4 regions of the Pseudomonas helvetica genome follow, and region 2 is predicted to be linked to each of the others. Evidence: predicted binding sites of a transcription regulator. Region 2 holds the regulator's gene; each other region holds the start of a gene.
What was found. Region 2 encodes FliA, which starts transcription of late flagellar genes. Its sites were predicted from a motif close to CTAAAGTTTNNNNNNNNNNNGCCGNTAA; they were not measured.
Positions count from the first base shown of each region.

Region 1: motA (flagellar motor stator protein MotA) is a predicted target of FliA. The motif match lies at 1,556-1,583, and genes of this name have one in related genera.
Region 3: AABM55_RS15760 (methyl-accepting chemotaxis protein) is a predicted target of FliA. The motif match lies at 1,951-1,978, and genes of this name have one in related genera.
Region 4: AABM55_RS25145 (methyl-accepting chemotaxis protein) is a predicted target of FliA. The motif match lies at 2,102-2,129, and genes of this name have one in related genera.

Region 1 covers NZ_CP150917.1:578,493-582,703, forward strand. The annotation lists gene AABM55_RS02510 (HDOD domain-containing protein) at 1-1,485, opposite strand, end outside; gene motA (flagellar motor stator protein MotA) at 1,652-2,503, shown strand; gene motB (flagellar motor protein MotB) at 2,666-3,712, shown strand; gene rsgA (small ribosomal subunit biogenesis GTPase RsgA) at 3,811-4,211, opposite strand, start outside.
Region 2 covers NZ_CP150917.1:1,922,574-1,926,784, reverse strand. The annotation lists gene AABM55_RS08715 (chemotaxis protein CheA) at 1-383, opposite strand, end outside; gene AABM55_RS08710 (protein phosphatase CheZ) at 422-1,210, opposite strand; gene AABM55_RS08705 (chemotaxis response regulator CheY) at 1,242-1,613, opposite strand; gene fliA (RNA polymerase sigma factor FliA) at 1,780-2,520, opposite strand; gene fleN (flagellar synthesis regulator FleN) at 2,517-3,347, opposite strand; gene flhF (flagellar biosynthesis protein FlhF) at 3,462-4,211, opposite strand, start outside.
Region 3 covers NZ_CP150917.1:3,447,775-3,451,985, forward strand. The annotation lists gene AABM55_RS15740 (LysR substrate-binding domain-containing protein) at 1-228, shown strand, start outside; gene AABM55_RS15745 (MmcQ/YjbR family DNA-binding protein) at 225-584, shown strand; gene AABM55_RS15750 (DUF1294 domain-containing protein) at 581-985, opposite strand; gene AABM55_RS15755 (undecaprenyl-diphosphate phosphatase) at 982-1,812, opposite strand; gene AABM55_RS15760 (methyl-accepting chemotaxis protein) at 2,110-3,744, shown strand; gene pnuC (nicotinamide riboside transporter PnuC) at 3,964-4,211, shown strand, end outside.
Region 4 covers NZ_CP150917.1:5,434,892-5,439,102, forward strand. The annotation lists gene AABM55_RS25135 (phospholipid carrier-dependent glycosyltransferase) at 1-1,203, shown strand, start outside; gene AABM55_RS25140 (histidine phosphatase family protein) at 1,290-1,964, opposite strand; gene AABM55_RS25145 (methyl-accepting chemotaxis protein) at 2,222-4,141, shown strand.

The DNA of each region.
Region 1 (4,211 bases), 1.3 Mb from region 2:
TTTGCCGAAGGCTTGCACGGTGATTTCCGAAAATGGACCGCCGCCCTGGTCCGCCACGACCAACATGATCACCCGGCCATTGTTGACCAGTGAGCGCAGCAGCAGGTGCTCGCCACCGAACAGTGCGCGCAGGCTGGCAGGCAGCAAGGCTGAAAACTGTGCGTTGTTGACTGGCGTCAGCCGCACCTGAGCCTGTTGCGAGAGCAAGCGTTGCAGCACGGTGCTCTGGCTGACCACAAAGTTCAGCATCGCGGCTTCTTTAGGCAGGCCGTGAATCTGGTGCACGCGCAATTGGCTGTGCGTGCGATCAGCCATCAGAATCATCACCCGACGCATGCCGCAGGCAACCAGCGCGTCCCGGGCGAAGGTGGTCAGGTGCATGGCATTGGTAAAGCGGCTCGGCTCCGCCAGCAGTTCTGCGCATTGCTTGCGCCACTTTGTCAGGTCTTCGGCGGTGGGGGCTGGCGCCGGAAGCTGGCCGCGATGAAGGCGTCGCTCGTCCCACGGCCAGAGCAATGCCCCGGCGGGATGCCAAAGGTCCGGCATTGCATGGTTGCGGGCGCTGAGTGCGGCTTGCTGGTGCAGTTGCTGCTGGACTTCGTCCATCGGCATTTGCAGGTAGAGGCTGGTCAGAAACTGCCAGCGCAGGCAGTGAGGGCTGCTCCAGGCTTGCTGTGCCGATAACGCCAGGCCGTTGGCCAGCAATACCGTGTTGGCCGGTTGGTTGAGCCAGCGGCGCAGCGTCGGGTCGTCATCAAGGCGGTTTTGCTGGCGCAACGGGTGCTCGGCGTCGCGGGCGATATGCACGACTTTCGCCAGCTCGCGTTGTTCATCCAGCAGCAATCGATAGCCTTGTCCTACCCAGATGGGCAGGCGCCAGACTTCCACCAGTGCCTGGCCGAGTTCCAGCAGGCGTACGCCGAACAATTCTTTTTCGACCTTGCGTGCTGGCTCGCGCTTGTGCAGGACCCGCAGTTCCCAGTCTTCCAGCAGTTGCGGGAAGGTCAGGGCCAGTGGCCAGAACGGCGAGAGGAACAGCAGGCTCCCCCAGTGGATGTCCTGCCAGAGCCGTGCCAGGCGACTGGCAAAAAAACCGTTGGCCTGTTGGGTCGCGTGCAGGCTGATCAATTGAAGTTGGCGCAGGGCCGGCGGGATTTCGTTCTCGGGCAGGGCGGGCAGGCGTGCGAGCAGTTCTTCGGTGCGCTTGAGACCTAGGCGGTTGATCGCCACTTCCAGGTTCTCGCTGGGCTCGCTCATGCTGCCGTGGGTGTGGCGATTGGCTTCGCGGATGACGCTGAGGGCCAGGGCCGGGCTGCCTTGCATCAGTTCGGCAATATCGCGCAACGAGCTGCGATTGTCGGCGATAGCCTTGCAGACGCGATCATGGCTGGCTCGCGGCACGGGCAAGGTTACGCCATCGAGCAGCTTGACCCAGCCTTCGAGTGTGGTCGGTCTAGCAGTTGGAACGGTCGTTTCATTAGCCATGGTTGGGCGCGATCATCGTCTGCATTAAACACGCCCGGAGCGGGCCAAATTAGCTTTTCGCCTTAACTGGCTATAGTCTGGCGCAGTTTTGCCGATAAGTAGAAGAAGAGATTTTTTAACTTCCGAATATGACCTTGAACCCGACTTAAGTAAGTACCTTCTACCTATGGCTAAAATTATCGGCATCATCGTCGTATTCGCGAGCGTGCTCGGCGGATACGTGCTTTCCCACGGCAAGATTGCCGCCCTGATTCAGCCTTTCGAGGTGATGATCATCGGCGGTGCGGCGCTGGGTGCATTCCTTCAGGCCAACCCCGGTCATATGACGATGCACGTGCTCAAGAAATCCTTGGGCATGTTCAGTTCGCGTTTCAATCACACCTTCTACCTGGAGGTGCTGGGCCTGATCTACGAGATACTCAACAAGAGCCGTCGCGAAGGCATGATGGCCATTGAAGGCGATATTGAAGACGCCGCTGCCAGCCCGATTTTTGCCAAGTACCCGGCGGTTCTCAAAGACGACCGCATGACCGCGTTCATCTGCGATTACTTGCGCATCATGTCGTCCGGCAACATGGCGCCGCATGAGCTTGAGGGCCTGTTCGACATGGAACTGTTCAGCCTCAAGGAAGACCTCGAGCACCCATCCCACGCGGTCAACGGTATCGCCGATGCCATGCCCGGCTTCGGTATCGTTGCGGCGGTACTGGGTATCGTGGTGACCATGGCCTCGCTGGGTGAGGGCGATCAGAAGTCCATCGGTCTGCACGTAGGTGCCGCACTGGTCGGTACCTTCTTCGGTATTCTCGCGGCCTACGGTTTCTTTGGCCCGCTGGCGCACTCCCTGGCTCACGATGCCAAGGAAGAGCTGAACATCTACGAAGCCATCAAGGCTTCGTTGGTGGCTTCAGCTTCCGGCATGCCGCCATCGTTGGCGGTGGAGTTCGGGCGCAAGGTTCTGTATCCGGCACACCGTCCAAGCTTCGCTGAGCTGGAACAAGCGGTTCGCGGTCGTTAGTGCTTTGTCTTGCAAATACGCTCCTTTTTTGGCGAGTGTCTGTTGTTGCCAGACAAGGCGCCGCGACGAGTCATAGCCCGCTATGGCGAGGAGCGGCAACGCCGTATGGCGACAACAGGCACCGCCAGAAAGGAACAGTATTTGTGAGACAGAGCACTTAACATGGAAAATAATCAGCCGATAATCATCAAGCGCGTCAAGCGCATTGCTGGCGGGCATCACGGGGGCGCGTGGAAAATTGCCTTCGCTGACTTCGCGACGGCAATGATGGCGTTCTTCCTGGTGCTGTGGCTGCTATCCACCGCCACACCGGAACAGAAGATTGCCATTGCCGGTTACTTCAAGGACCCGATCGGCTTCTCTGAAAGCGGTACGCCGTTCATTATCGACCTGGGCGGCACGCCGGTGCTGGCGCCGGACAAGACTCTCAACCCCGAGGTCAAGTCGCAGCCGCAACCGGACAAGGTCACCGTCGATACCGAGCAGGTCGAAGGCATGGCCGAACAGGTCGAGCACGAGCGTCTGGAACTGTTGCTGCAAGAGCTGCAGAACAAGGTCGAAGAAAACCCGCAGCTGCAGAAGTTCAAGGATCAGATTCTTTTCGAAATCACCCCGGATGGCTTGCGCATCCAGATCATCGATTCCGAAAATCGGCCAATGTTCGACTCCGGCAGTGCGCGCTTGAAACCGTACTTCGAAGATATTCTGCTGGCCATGGCTGACACCATCAAAGCGGTGCCGAACAAGATCAGCATCGGTGGCCACACCGACGCCAAGCCTTATGCGGGCACCGGTGAATTCGGCAACTGGGAGCTTTCGGCCAACCGTGCCAACGCCGCTCGCCGGGCGTTGGTCGCGGGCAGCTATCCGGAACAGCAAGTGGCGCGGGTGGTGGGTTACGCTTCGTCGACGTTGTTCGATCGCAAAAATCCGCTCAATCCGGTCAACCGCCGCATCGACATCGTCGTGCTGACCAAGAAGGCCCAGCGCGCCATCGAGGGTGAACAAGGCGCGGAACCGGCACCAACACCGATACCGGGGCAGGGCGCTCCGAGTGAGGTGCCGGCCATCCCTGCCGATCCGAACGCCTTGCCGGCGGACAAGGAACCCTTGCCGGCACATGAGCTTCGGGAACGCTTGAACCTGTTCGACGCTCCGGCACCGAAAGCCGGCGACCTGGCCAAACCGGCCGGGCCACCCAAGCAGTGACCCAATAAAAAGCCGCGATGATCGCGGCTTTTTATTGTCTGTCGGTGCGCCAGTGGGCACTCAGCAGCCTTCAGTATCGGGGCTGCTGAGCGCTCTGGTTAATAGCTGGTTTCGGGCAAGCTGGCGATGATCGAGCGGTAGCTGTTCATGCGCTGCTGTTGCACGCGGCCTTCTTCCAGTGCCTTGAGCAGGGCGCAACCGGGTTCGCGGTCGTGCTTGCAGTCGCGGAAGCGGCAGGTGCCGATCAAGTCGTTGAACTCGATGAAACCGGCTTCGACGTCGGCACGGCTGACATGGCCCAGGCCGAATTCCCGAATACCCGGGGAATCGATCAGCTCACCGCCGCCGGGGAAGTGGAACAACCGCGCGGTGGTGGTGGTGTGGGTGCCCTGGCCGGACAGCTCGGACAGTGGGCCGACACGGGTTTCGACTTCCGGCAGCAGGCTGTTGACCAGCGAGGACTTGCCGACGCCGGACTGACCAACGAACACACTGATGC
Region 2 (4,211 bases):
TCGGCCAGGCGGGCCAGAGCCGCCAGCAGTTCCGGTGTAGCCGCAGTGATCGGTGCACGCTCGCGGACTTCGCTGAACATGCCGTTCACCGCGTCCAGCGCTTCGAGAACCACGTCCATCAGTTCCGAGTCGACGCGACGCTCACCCTTGCGCAGGATGTCGAACACGTTCTCGGCGATGTGACAGCACTCCACCAGCTCATTGAGCTGGAGGAAGCCGGCGCCCCCTTTTACAGTGTGAAAACCGCGAAAAATTGCATTGAGCAAATCCGCATCATCGGGTCGGCTTTCCAGCTCGACCAGCTGTTCGGACAGTTGCTCTAGAATCTCGCCGGCCTCAACCAGGAAATCCTGAAGGATCTCTTCATCGGCGCCGAAGCTCATTAAGGGGGTGCTCCTAAAGGTCTAAAAACCTAAAAAACCTAAAATCCAAGACTGGATAGCAAATCGTCCACATCGTCCTGACCGGACACAACGTCTTCTCTTTTATCGGCATGAATCTGCGGACCTTCACCCTGAGAGAGATGTTTTTGCGGATCTTTTTCAGCCAGCATCGCTTCATGGTCATGTTCGATGCCCGCAAAGCGGTCTACCTGACTGGCCATGAGCACGAGCTTGAGCAGGTTGCTTTCGACTTCGGTGACCAGTTGAATCACGCGCTTGATCACCTGACCGGTTAGATCCTGGTAATCCTGAGCCAGCAGAATATCGTTGAGGTTGCCCGAGACGACCTGGCTCTCCTCGACGCTACGCGTCAGGAAACCGTCGACACGCCGGGCCAGTTCGCGGAACTCTTCGGCACCGACTTCGCGGCGCATGAAACGCCCCCAGTCGGCGCTCAAGGCCTGGGCGTCAGTGCTCAGGCCATTGACCAGCGGAGTACTGTTCTCGACCAGATCCATGGTCCGGTTCGCGGCCGCTTCGGTCAGCTTGACCACATAGGACAGGCGCTCGGTGGCGTCTGTGATCTGTGAGACTTCCTCGGCTTGCGGCATGTTCGGGTCAATCTGAAAATTGACGATCGCGCTATGCAGCTCGCGAGTGAGCTTGCCCACCTCCTGGTACAGGCCGCGGTCACGGGTCTGATTGAGCTCATGGATCAGTTGCACAGCGTCACCGAACCTGCCCTTTTCAAGGCTTTCGACCAGTTCGTGAGCGTGTTTTTTCAGGGTCGATTCGAAATCGCCCTGTGAAGATTCTCTTTGCTCCATAGCTCCCCCCGTGGCGCAGTGGCTCCGCGCATCAACCGATGCGTTCGAATATTTTTTCGATCTTCTCTTTCAACGCCTGGGCCGTGAAGGGTTTGACCACATAGCCGTTTACACCGGCTTGAGCGGCTTCGATGATCTGCTCGCGCTTGGCTTCGGCAGTGACCATCAGCACCGGCAGGTGCTTGAGCTTTTCATCGGCGCGCACGTGGCGCAGCAAATCGATACCGGTCATGCCAGGCATGTTCCAGTCCGTTACCAGAAAGTCGATGCTCCCGCTGTTGAGGACGGGAATGGCGGTAATACCGTCGTCCGCCTCGACCGTGTTGGTGAACCCAAGGTCACGCAACAGGTTTTTTATGATCCGCCGCATCGTTGAGAAGTCATCAACGATGAGGATTTTCATGTTCTTGTCCAATTCGACCTCCAAGCAGTCTTAAACGCGTTCAGCACCTGAACACGCCATTCAATCAATTCGGCAGAGCACTCGACGACTGTCTGGAGCACAACGGATGAAGACCGGCACAGCGTTACGCCCTGCCTGTTTCGTTCGCAGTGTCCCCACACTGCTGTCAGCGCGCTCGCCACTCCCCCAAACGCCCCCGCAAACGGGCCGCGCACTGGCTGTGTAACTGGCTGACCCGCGATTCACTGACCCCCAGGACCTCACCGATTTCCTTGAGATTCAGCTCTTCGTCGTAGTACAGCGCCAACACCAGTCGCTCACGCTCCGGCAAATTGGCAATCGCATCCGCCAGTGCTGCCTGGAAGCGTTCATCTTCCAGGTCGCGCGACGGTTCGAGATGAGCACTCGCGCCATCCTCGTGCAGCCCTTCATGCTCGCCGTCCTGCAACAGATCGTCGAAGCTGAACAGGCGACTGCCCAAGGTGTCATTCAAAATCCCGTAATAATCGTCGAGACTCAATTGGAGTTCGGCCGCAACCTCGTGATCTTTAGCGTCACGCCCGGTTTTAGCTTCAATTGAGCGAATCGCGTCACTCACCATCCGGGTATTGCGGTGGACCGAGCGTGGCGCCCAGTCACCCTTGCGGACTTCATCGAGCATCGCACCACGGATACGGATCCCCGCGTACGTCTCGAAACTCGCACCTTTGCTCGCGTCGTATTTGGTCGACACTTCAAGCAAACCGATCATGCCTGCCTGGATCAGGTCCTCGACCTGAACACTGGCCGGCAAGCGCGCCAACAGGTGATAGGCAATACGTTTTACCAGTGGCGCGTAACGCTCGATCAGTTCGTACTGCGCGTCACGCGCCGACTTCTTGTACAGGTTGTAACCGCTGGCTGTCATAGAACCGGACCCGCAGTTTGCTGCACCAGACGCTCGACGAAAAATTCCAGGTGCCCACGCGGGTTGGCAGGCAGCGGCCAGGTATCGACTTTCTGCGCGATGGCCTTGAATGCCAGCGCACACTTGGAACGAGGAAACGCTTCATACACGGCGCGCTGCTTCTGCACCGCCTTACGCACGCATTCGTCGTAAGGCACCGCACCGACGTATTGTAAGGCGACGTCGAGGAAGCGATCCGTGACCTTGGTCAACTTGGCGAACAGATTTCGCCCTTCCTGCGGGCTTTGCGCCATGTTGGCCAGCACGCGGAAGCGGTTCATGCCGTAATCGCGGTTGAGCAGTTTGATCAGCGCGTAGGCGTCAGTGATCGACGTCGGCTCGTCGCACACCACCAGCAATACTTCCTGGGCTGCGCGAACAAAACTGACGACCGACTCACCAATACCCGCCGCCGTGTCGATCACCAATACGTCGAGGTTATCGCCGATGTCGCTGAATGCCTGAATCAGGCCAGCATGCTGGGCCGGGCTCAGGTGAACCATGCTCTGGGTACCGGACGCTGCTGGAACAATGCGAATTCCGCCCGGCCCCTGAAGTAATACATCGCGCAGTTCACAGCGGCCTTCGATGACGTCGGCCAGCGTACGCTTGGGCGTGAGCCCCAGCAGGACGTCAACGTTCGCCAGCCCCAGATCGGCGTCCAGCAGCATGACGCGCCGGCCGAGCTCAGCAAGAGCCAGGGACAAGTTCACTGACACATTAGTCTTCCCGACGCCACCTTTGCCGCCGGTCACTGCGATCACCTGTACGGGATGCATGCTGCCCATGTTCGTTCTTTACCTTGTCTTGCTTAGACGCGGACTACATGACTGGCTGCGCGCTCACTTGTGAACAATGCATGGCAGGCCATCGATGTAGATACAAATCTATTCATTATTACCTCAGCCGACACGCTTGGCCGGGCTGTGGTAGAGGTCAGCGAACATATCAGCCATGGCTTCTTCGCTGGGTTCTTCCTGCATCTGCACGCTAACGGCGCGACTGACCAACTGATGCCGGCGCGGTAAATGTAGATCATCCGGGATCCGTGGCCCGTCGGTCAGATAAGCGACAGGTAATTCGTGGCTGATTGCCAGGCTCAACACCTCGCCCAGGCTCGCTGTTTCATCCAGTTTAGTCAGAATGCAGCCTGCTAGCCCGCACCGCTTGTAACTGTGATAAGCGGCAGTCAGCACCTGCTTTTGGCTGGTAGTGGCCAGCACCAGATAATTCTTCGACTTGATCCCGCGACCGGCCAGGCTTTCCAGCTGCATGCGCAACGCCGGATCACTGGCCTGCAGGCCGGCGGTGTCGATCAACACCACACGCTTGCGCAACAGCGGATCAAGGGCTTGCGCCAGGGACTGGCCCGGGTCGACGTGAGTCACCGAGACATTGAGGATACGCCCCAGGGTCTTGAGCTGTTCCTGAGCCCCAATGCGGAAGCTGTCCATGCTCACCAGCGCGATGTTCTGCGCGCCGTACTTGAGCACGTAACGCGCGGCCAGCTTGGCCAGCGTGGTGGTTTTGCCCATGCCGGCAGGGCCGACCATGGCGATCACGCCACCCTCTTCCAGTGGTTCGATCTCGGGAGTCACGATCATCCGCGCCAGGTGCGCCAACAGCATGCGCCAGGCCTGGCGGGGTTCTTC
Region 3 (4,211 bases), 1.5 Mb from region 2:
CGCAAAGCCTGCACGCTGGCGGGACTTGGCTTCACCCTGCTGCCGATGATGTACTGCGAAGAAGAACTGGAAAACGGCTCGCTGGTGCAGTTGTTGCCCGAGTGGTCACTGCCTGGCGGTTGGCTGCTGGCGGTCTACCCTCATCGGCGCGGTTTGCTGCCGGCGGTGCGCGCCTGGATTGACCATTTGACCGAATCATTCAAAGCCTGCGGGGATCGACTGTTATGAAGGCCAAACCGATGACTGAAGAAGACGTGGCGCGTTTCTGCCTGGCACTGCCCGGCGCGCAAGAAGATTACAAATGGGGTGGCGTGCGGGTGTTTTCAGTGGCTGGAACCAAGATGTTCGCCCTGATAAACCTGCGGGGTGAATCATTGGCGTTCAAGGTCGACAAAGAGCTGTTTCTGGGGCATGTCGACCGCCCGGGTATCGGGCCGGCACCCTATTTGGCAAGGGCGCAGTGGATCATCATGCAAACGCCCTACCCACTTGGCGCCGATGAACTGCAAGGCTTGCTGCAACGTTCTCACCAACTGGTGGTGAGCAAGTTGCCCAAGCGCGTGCAGGTCGGTTTATTGCTTTAGAAGAGCCTGAAGAGGCCGGCACCAAGAAACAACTGGTCGATCCAGAACACCTCGTGCAACAGCACGATGATCCAGAACACCAGTTGATAAGACACTTTGCGGGTCTTGTGCCGAAACACTTGCTGGGCAAGCAAGGCGCCCGGCCAGCCACCGGCCAGTTCGATTGCGTGCAACACGTTTTCCGGTGTACGCCAGCTGTCGGCCCGGGCCTTGCGCTTGTCGTGCCAGTACAGGAGGAACGCCAGCAGGCTGACAATCCCATAGGCCGCGAGCGGAATCAGCGAAATCCCGCGCCACCACATAAGCATCGAGCCAATTGCCGGCAAAGCGCACAGCGCCAGGAACACCAGGCCTTTGAGGCGCGGGTTTTGAATCCCGCGCCCATTGCGTGGCTCAATCATGATGTAGCCGCCGCCCAGTCGACCCAACCGAACTGCCAGGTTGCCAGGATCAACAAGCCGAACACGATCCGGTACCAGGCAAACGCAGCGTAGCTGTGGCTGGCGATGAACTTGAGCAAGCCCTTGACCGCGATCATCGCGAATATAAACGCAGTGACGAAGCCGATGGCGAACACCGGGAGGTCAGCCGCCTGAAACAGGTCGCGATACTTGTAGCCGGAGTACACCGCAGCGCCGACCATGGTCGGCATGGCCAGGAAGAACGAAAACTCGGTGGCGGTTTTCCGCGACAGGCCAAACAACAAGCCGCCGATGATCGTCGAACCGGAGCGCGAAGTGCCGGGAATCATTGCCAGGCACTGGGCAAAACCGACCTTCAGGGCATCTTTCCAGGTGATCTCGTCGACAGTTTCGGCGTGCACGCTGTGCTCGCGACGCTCAGCCCACAACATGATGACCCCGCCCACTACCAGCGCCGTCGCCACGGTGATCGGGTTGAACAGGTATTTGTGGATCATATTGGCGAAGATCACCCCCAGCACCACAGCCGGCATGAAAGCGATCAACAGGTTGACGGTAAACCGTTGAGCATTGCGCTGCGTTGGCAACCCGGTCACCACGTCGAGGATCTTGCGGCGAAACTCCCAGACCACAGCCAGGATCGCACCGAGCTGGATAATGATGTTGAATGCCTTCTCGCGCTCGCCACCGAAGTTAAGCAAATCCGCGACGATAATCTGGTGCCCGGTACTGGAAATGGGCAAAAACTCTGTCAGTCCCTCTACAACGCCAAGAATCAAAGCCTGAACGGCGGTCCAAAAATCCATCAATCCCCCAATGAAACCATGCCTCCAAGGCATGCCTCGTTAATCAAATTCAAGCGTCCACTGCGATCAGCGTCACCGAATGACAATTCGCACGATCCCCACGCGAAGCCGTAAAACCCCGTAAAAAATCAGCGCAACTTCAGGTTTTTGCTGACGCGGCCGAAATCCTATCAGACATGCCTGAATTACGCTGCGCCGTAATTGGACTTGAGTAGGGTTGGCTCAACAGCAAAAGCGTGCCTGAATGCTGGCGGTCGTTTATGACAAGAACAAGAAAAAACCAGGAGTAACACGGTTATGAATAGCTTGCGCAGTGTGTCGATCAGCCGCCGTCTGTGGCTCATCCTGATTGTGGCTGTGCTGATGCTGTTGACGTTGGGTGTGCTGATGCTCAATCAGATCCACGATGACCTTTATCAGGCCAAGGCCCAGAAAACCCAGCATGTGGTGCAGACGGCCAGCGGCATTCTGGCCTTTTACCACGACCTGGAAACCGCCGGCACCCTGACCCGCGAAGCGGCGCAGAAACAGGCATTGAGCGTGGTGCGCGGATTGCGCTACGACCAGAACGACTACTTCTGGATCAACGACCTGACACCCGTGATGGTCATGCACCCGACCAATCCGAAACTCGAAGGCCAGAACCTTTCCACGATCAAGGATCCGGACGGCTTCGCGTTGTTCAACGAGATGGCGGCCCTCGCCAAGGCCAAGGGCGCCGGCATGGTTGACTATCGCTGGCCAAAGCCGGGTGCCAGTACACCGGTCCAGAAGACCTCCTACGTGAAACTCTTCGAGCCTTGGGGCTGGGTCATTGGTTCGGGTGTGTACATCGATGACATGCAGGCCGAGTTTTACGCACAAATGTGGCAGACATCGCTTGTCGGGCTTGCCATTGCTGTCCTTATGGCACTGCTGGTGATCCTGATTGCGCGCAGTATCGTGCGCCCACTCCAGGAAACCGTGCACGCCATGGCCAATATCGCCAGCGGTGAAAGCGACCTGACCCGTAGCCTTGATACCCATGGTCAGGACGAAGTGACCGAATTGGCGCAGCATTTCAACGCCTTCACGGAAAAACTGCGCCGGGTCATCACTCAATTGCAGCTGTCCGCCAGTGCCCTGGGGCAGTCATCCAGCGACTTGGGCAACGATGCGGCCCAGGCCCAGGCGCGCAGCCAGCAACAGTCCCAACAAATGGAGCTGGTGGCGACCGCGATCAATGAAGTGACCTATGGCGTGCAGGACGTGGCCAGGAATGCCGAACACGCCGCCAGCGAAATGCGCGATGCGCAAGCGCAGGCACAACAGGGGCAAGTGAACATCGATGGGAGCTTGCAGCAGATCGATCAACTGTCGAGCACCATCGATCAAGCCGTTGAGGTTATCCGCACCCTGGCCACCGAAAGCACACAGATCGGCAGCGTGCTCGAAGTGATCCGCTCGATCGCCGAACAGACCAATCTGCTGGCGCTCAATGCGGCCATTGAAGCGGCCCGTGCCGGTGAGCAAGGACGGGGCTTCGCCGTGGTGGCCGATGAAGTCCGGTTGCTGGCACAGCGCACGCAAAAGTCCACGGCTGAAATCCAGTCGATGATCGAGCGCTTGCAGAGCCATTCCGAGGCGGCAGTCAAAGTGATCGGCGACAGCAGTCGCGCCTCGCAACTGACCATTGAACAGGCCGGATTGGCGGGTGCCAGCCTGAACGCGATCGGCCAGGCCCTGAACAATCTCAACGGCCTGAACGCCTCGATTGCCAGCGCAACCCTGCAACAGGCGCATGTGGTCGAGGACATCAACCAGAACGTCACCCAGGCCGCGGGTTTGTCCCACAGCACCGCCTTGGCCGCTGAGCAGTCGAGCGTCGCAAGCGTGCATTTGAAAGAACTCAGTGAGCAGTTGAATGGCCTGCTCAAGCAGTTTCGGGTGTAGACGAACCTTGCGCTGAAACACTGCCCATGTGGGAGCGTGGCTTGCCCGCGAAGAACGATAACGCGCAATGCCTGAAAAACTGCGGTGTTCGCTTCGCGGGCAAGCCACGCTCCCACAGGGTCCGCGTCTTAACTGACCGGCTTCGGGCAAGCCCCCCCTCGCCACAATCCCCACCTGCGTTACAATCGGCGCCCTTTTCAACTTCACCAAGGATCCTTCATGTCCGGGCTTGAACTGTTTGCCGCCGCACTCGGCGTGATTGCCGTCTGGTTGACGGTCAAACAGAACCCTTGGTGCTGGCCGATCGGACTGGTCATGGTGCTGCTCTATAGCTGGATCTTCTTCGAGGTAAAGCTGTATTCGGACATGCTGCTGCAGGTGATTTACGCCGGCTTGCAGCTCTATGGCTGGTGGCAATGGACCCGTGCCGGCGAAGCGCAACATGGCCGGCAAGTTACGCAACTGGA
Region 4 (4,211 bases), 2.9 Mb from region 2:
TCGGCCTTCGCCGGGTTGTTCAGCGTGATGCTGCTGTACACCATGCTGCGCCGATTTGGCCGTCCAACGACCATCGCCTGGGTTGCCGGGATCATGCTGGCGACCATGGCCAGTTACTGGGGCAACGTTCGCGGTGTTGGCGAAGATGCACTGCTGAGCCTGGGCGTAACCCTGGCGCTGCTGTCGTTCTATCAGGCTTATCGCCAACAAGCCGAACAGCGCGCAGCCTTGGGTAGCTGGCTGCTCTTCGCTGTCGGCATCGCCATCGCCACGTTGAGCAAAGGTGTGCTGGGCCTGGCAATGCCGGGGGTGGTGATCTTCGCCTACCTGCTGGCCGAAAGCCTGATCGACAAACGCTTCAGCCTGCCGCGCTGGATGGGGCCGGCACTGGCGACCCTGCTCGGGCTGGTCCCTTTGGTGATCTGGCTGTTCATGCTCTATCAGCGCGGTGGCTCGCAGGCACTGGCCGAAGTGCTCCTGACCAACAGCGTCGGGCGCTTCAACGGCTCGTTCGTTGAAGCCGGCCACTACGAGCCGTTCTATTACTACCTGGCCAAACTGCCGGAAGCCTTCCTGCCGTGGAACATCCTGGTGTACCTGGGGTTGTGGCATTTCCGTAAGAGCCTGGTGAACAATCGCTACCTGCTGTTTTTCACGCTGTGGCTGCTCGCCCAGTTCTTCATGCTGACCCTCGCGTCGAGCAAGCGCACGGTGTACCTGATGTCGCTGACGCCGGCCGCCGCCGTACTGGCCGCAGAATATGCGGCAGTGCTATACGAGCGCTTGCGCAAGCACACCGAAGCATCAACTTTGCTCGGCAAAATCGCCCGCAATCGTCGCGGTATCGCAATCGGCATCATCAGCGTGCTGTTCGTCAGTTATCTGGCCGCAGCCCAATGGATCGTCCCGCGTGCTGACCGCAAACTGTCGTTCCTGCCATTGACCGAGCAGATTCAGACCATGCAGGCCAACGGACAAGAAGTTGCGCTGTATCAGGCGAACGAACGGACTGCCGGGGCAACGGTGTTCTACACCCACACCCTGCTCAAGGACTTGCAGACCGAAGCCGAGCTGACGGCATTTCTCGCCGCCTCTCCCACGCATGTGGCGCTGATTGCCGCCGAGACTGAGCCCAAGGCCCCGTTGAAGGTACTGAAGAAAATGCTGGTGGGGCGTCAGGATTACTATTTCGTCGCACAGTAAAACGGCCAGCAAAAAAAACGGCACCTGATGCAGGTGCCGTTTTTTATTGCCTGGCAAAAGTAGCCTGGGAGGATCAACCCGCCGGGCTATTTGATATCGACTGATTGCCAGTCAGAGGCTTCGATCAGCCCCAGCAGTTTCGGCTGGGTTTGCGCGGTATCCAGCGTAAAAAATAGCGACGCGCCATACCCAGGGGTCGATGCTGGCAACTTCAGTTCTTTTTCCAGATCCGCCATGCACTCGCTGTGGGTGACCAGCACCAGGTTACGGCCGGCGACCTTGTGCGCCAGCACGTCACGCAGCATCGTGCCTTTGCAGTTGAAGAGCCAATCCTGGGCACTGCCGAGCGTATTGAACATATAGCGCGACGTTTGCGTGGTCCGCGTCAACGGACTGTTGTAGATGTCGGTGTTAGTCAGGCCCAGGTGAGCGAATTGCGAACCTATCCCGACAGCCACCGCACGCGCGCGTTCGGTAATGCCATCGGCACTGTCCAGGCAAGGAGCAGTGGAGTGGTCGCATCGCTCAACGTGACGGATCAGCACAATCGTATCGCCCTTGGCCCAACTGGCCGCCAGGGCCTTGTCTCCGGCAATGTTGCCGTGGGCCAGGTCCGCCGGACCGACTGGGCGCAGCAGCCAGAATGCCAACGCGATAACAAAGAGTGATGCCAGTAGTGCAAGGGCAATGTATTTAGCGCGAGTGAGCCCACCCCGGTTCAGTGAACGCTTGATACCCGCAAAACCCAATCTTGACTCCACCTTCACACTGCCTCGGACACACGAATACCCAATTGTACGGGCAACATTAAAAGTCGATGCGTAAGTACCCAGTGAAATGAATGTGAAAAAATGCTCAACCGACAAGCATGCCCCGTATTTTCTTGTTACGAAAAACGTTTCAGCTATCGCGCCTGCCGCCGATATGCCCTCTACGAATACATTCTGCTGGCCTCCAAAAACAATAATCTTCCAGCCAACTGACGATAAGCAGCACAACGTTCCTGGAGGAATTTTTGATGAATAGCTGGTTCGCCAACATCAGCGTCAACCTGAAGCTGAGCTTGGGCTTCGGCCTGGTGCTGGCCCTTACGTGCATTCTCGCCCTGACCGGCTGGACCAGCCTGGGTGGACTGATCGACCGCAGCAACTGGATGAGCGATATCACTCAGCTCAATGCGGGTCTGACCAAACTGCGGGTTACCCGTTTGCAGTACATGCTGGCCAACGGTGACGAAACCGTGGCGCAGACTGTGCAAACCGCCCTCGACGGCTTCAAGGCCCAGCAGCAAAAACTGCTGTCGAGCCTCAAGAGCCCGGAAAACCTCAAGCTGCTCAATGAACAGGGCACAGTCATCGATGCCTACCAGCAATCGCTGAACAAAATGCGCAGCGCCTATCGGACCGTGAGCAGTGTGCGTCAGACCATGGGTGAGAATGCCGAAAGCGCCAACACGCTGATCAATGACATCGACACCCGTGTGCGCCAGATGCCCTTGAGCGATCAACGCTTCGAACAACTCCTGGCCATCACCGAAGCCAAGGAACAGTTTCAGCTCGCCCGCTACGAGGTTCGCGGTTACATCGCTGACAGCAATCCGGCCACCGAGCAAAAATCCTTCGCCCAGATGGACGCGGCCATTGCCAGCCTGAAAACACTCAACACGCATTTCGCCGACAGCCAGCAAGATGCGTTGCGCCAATTGCAAAGCGCCTTGCTCAATTACCGCAACGCATTGCAGGCCTACAAAGCGGCCAACAATGACGCGGTGGTGGCTCGCCAGGAAATGACTGTCCAGGGCAATGACATCGTTACGCGCAGTGACGCGCTGTATCAGATCCAGCTGGATCGCCGTGACGCCGAAAGCACTCAGGCGCGCACCCTGCAACTGATCAGTACAGTGCTGGCATTGCTGGTTGGCGTTCTCGCGGCCGTGATCATCACCCGACAGATCACTCGCCCACTGCGCGAAACCCTGGCGGTGGTCGAACGCATCGCCGGCGGCGACCTGACCCATGATGTCCACGTCACCCGTCGTGACGAACTTGGCGTATTGCAGCAAGGCATCGCACGGATGGGCGTCACCCTGCGCGAACTGATCAGCGGTATCCGCGACGGCGTCACCCAAATCGCCAGCGCTGCGGAAGAGCTGTCGGCGGTGACTGAAGAAACCAGTGCCGGGGTCAACAGCCAGAAAATCGAAACCGATCAGGTTGCCACCGCCATGCACGAAATGACCGCCACCGTGCAGGAAGTCGCGCGCAACGCCGAAGAAGCGTCGCAAGCGGCAGCAGCGGCTGACGGTGAAGCCCGCGAAGGCGATAAAGTGGTCAACGAAGCGATCGCTCAGATCGAACGCCTGGCCAGTGAAGTGGTGCGTTCCACCGAAGCCATGACCGTGCTGCAACAGGAAAGCGACAAGATCGGCAGCGTCATGGACGTGATCAAGGCAGTGGCCGAACAGACCAACCTGCTGGCGCTCAATGCTGCCATTGAAGCGGCACGCGCCGGTGAAGCCGGCCGTGGTTTCGCCGTGGTTGCTGACGAAGTGCGTGGCCTGGCCCAACGCACACAGAAATCCACCGAAGAAATCGAAGGCCTGGTCGCCGGCCTGCAGAACGGCACCCAGCAAGTCGCCGCGGTGATGAACAACAGCCGCAGCCTCACCGACAGCAGCGTCGAGCTGACCCGCAAGGCCGGTGTATCACTGGAAAACATCACCCGCACGGTGTCGAACATCCAGTCGATGAACCAGCAGATCGCCGCCGCTGCCGAGCAGCAAAGCGCGGTGGCCGAAGAGATCAGCCGCAGCATCATCAACGTGCGCGACGTCTCCGAGCAAACGGCCGCCGCCAGCGATGAAACTGCCGCGTCCAGCGTTGAATTGGCACGGCTGGGTAATCAGTTGCAGATGATGGTCAGCCACTTCCGCGTCTGACCTGCCAACCGTCAATACTCTCGGCCCGTAACGCGCCCATTCAGCCCCTTTCCTGCAACTGGTATGGGGG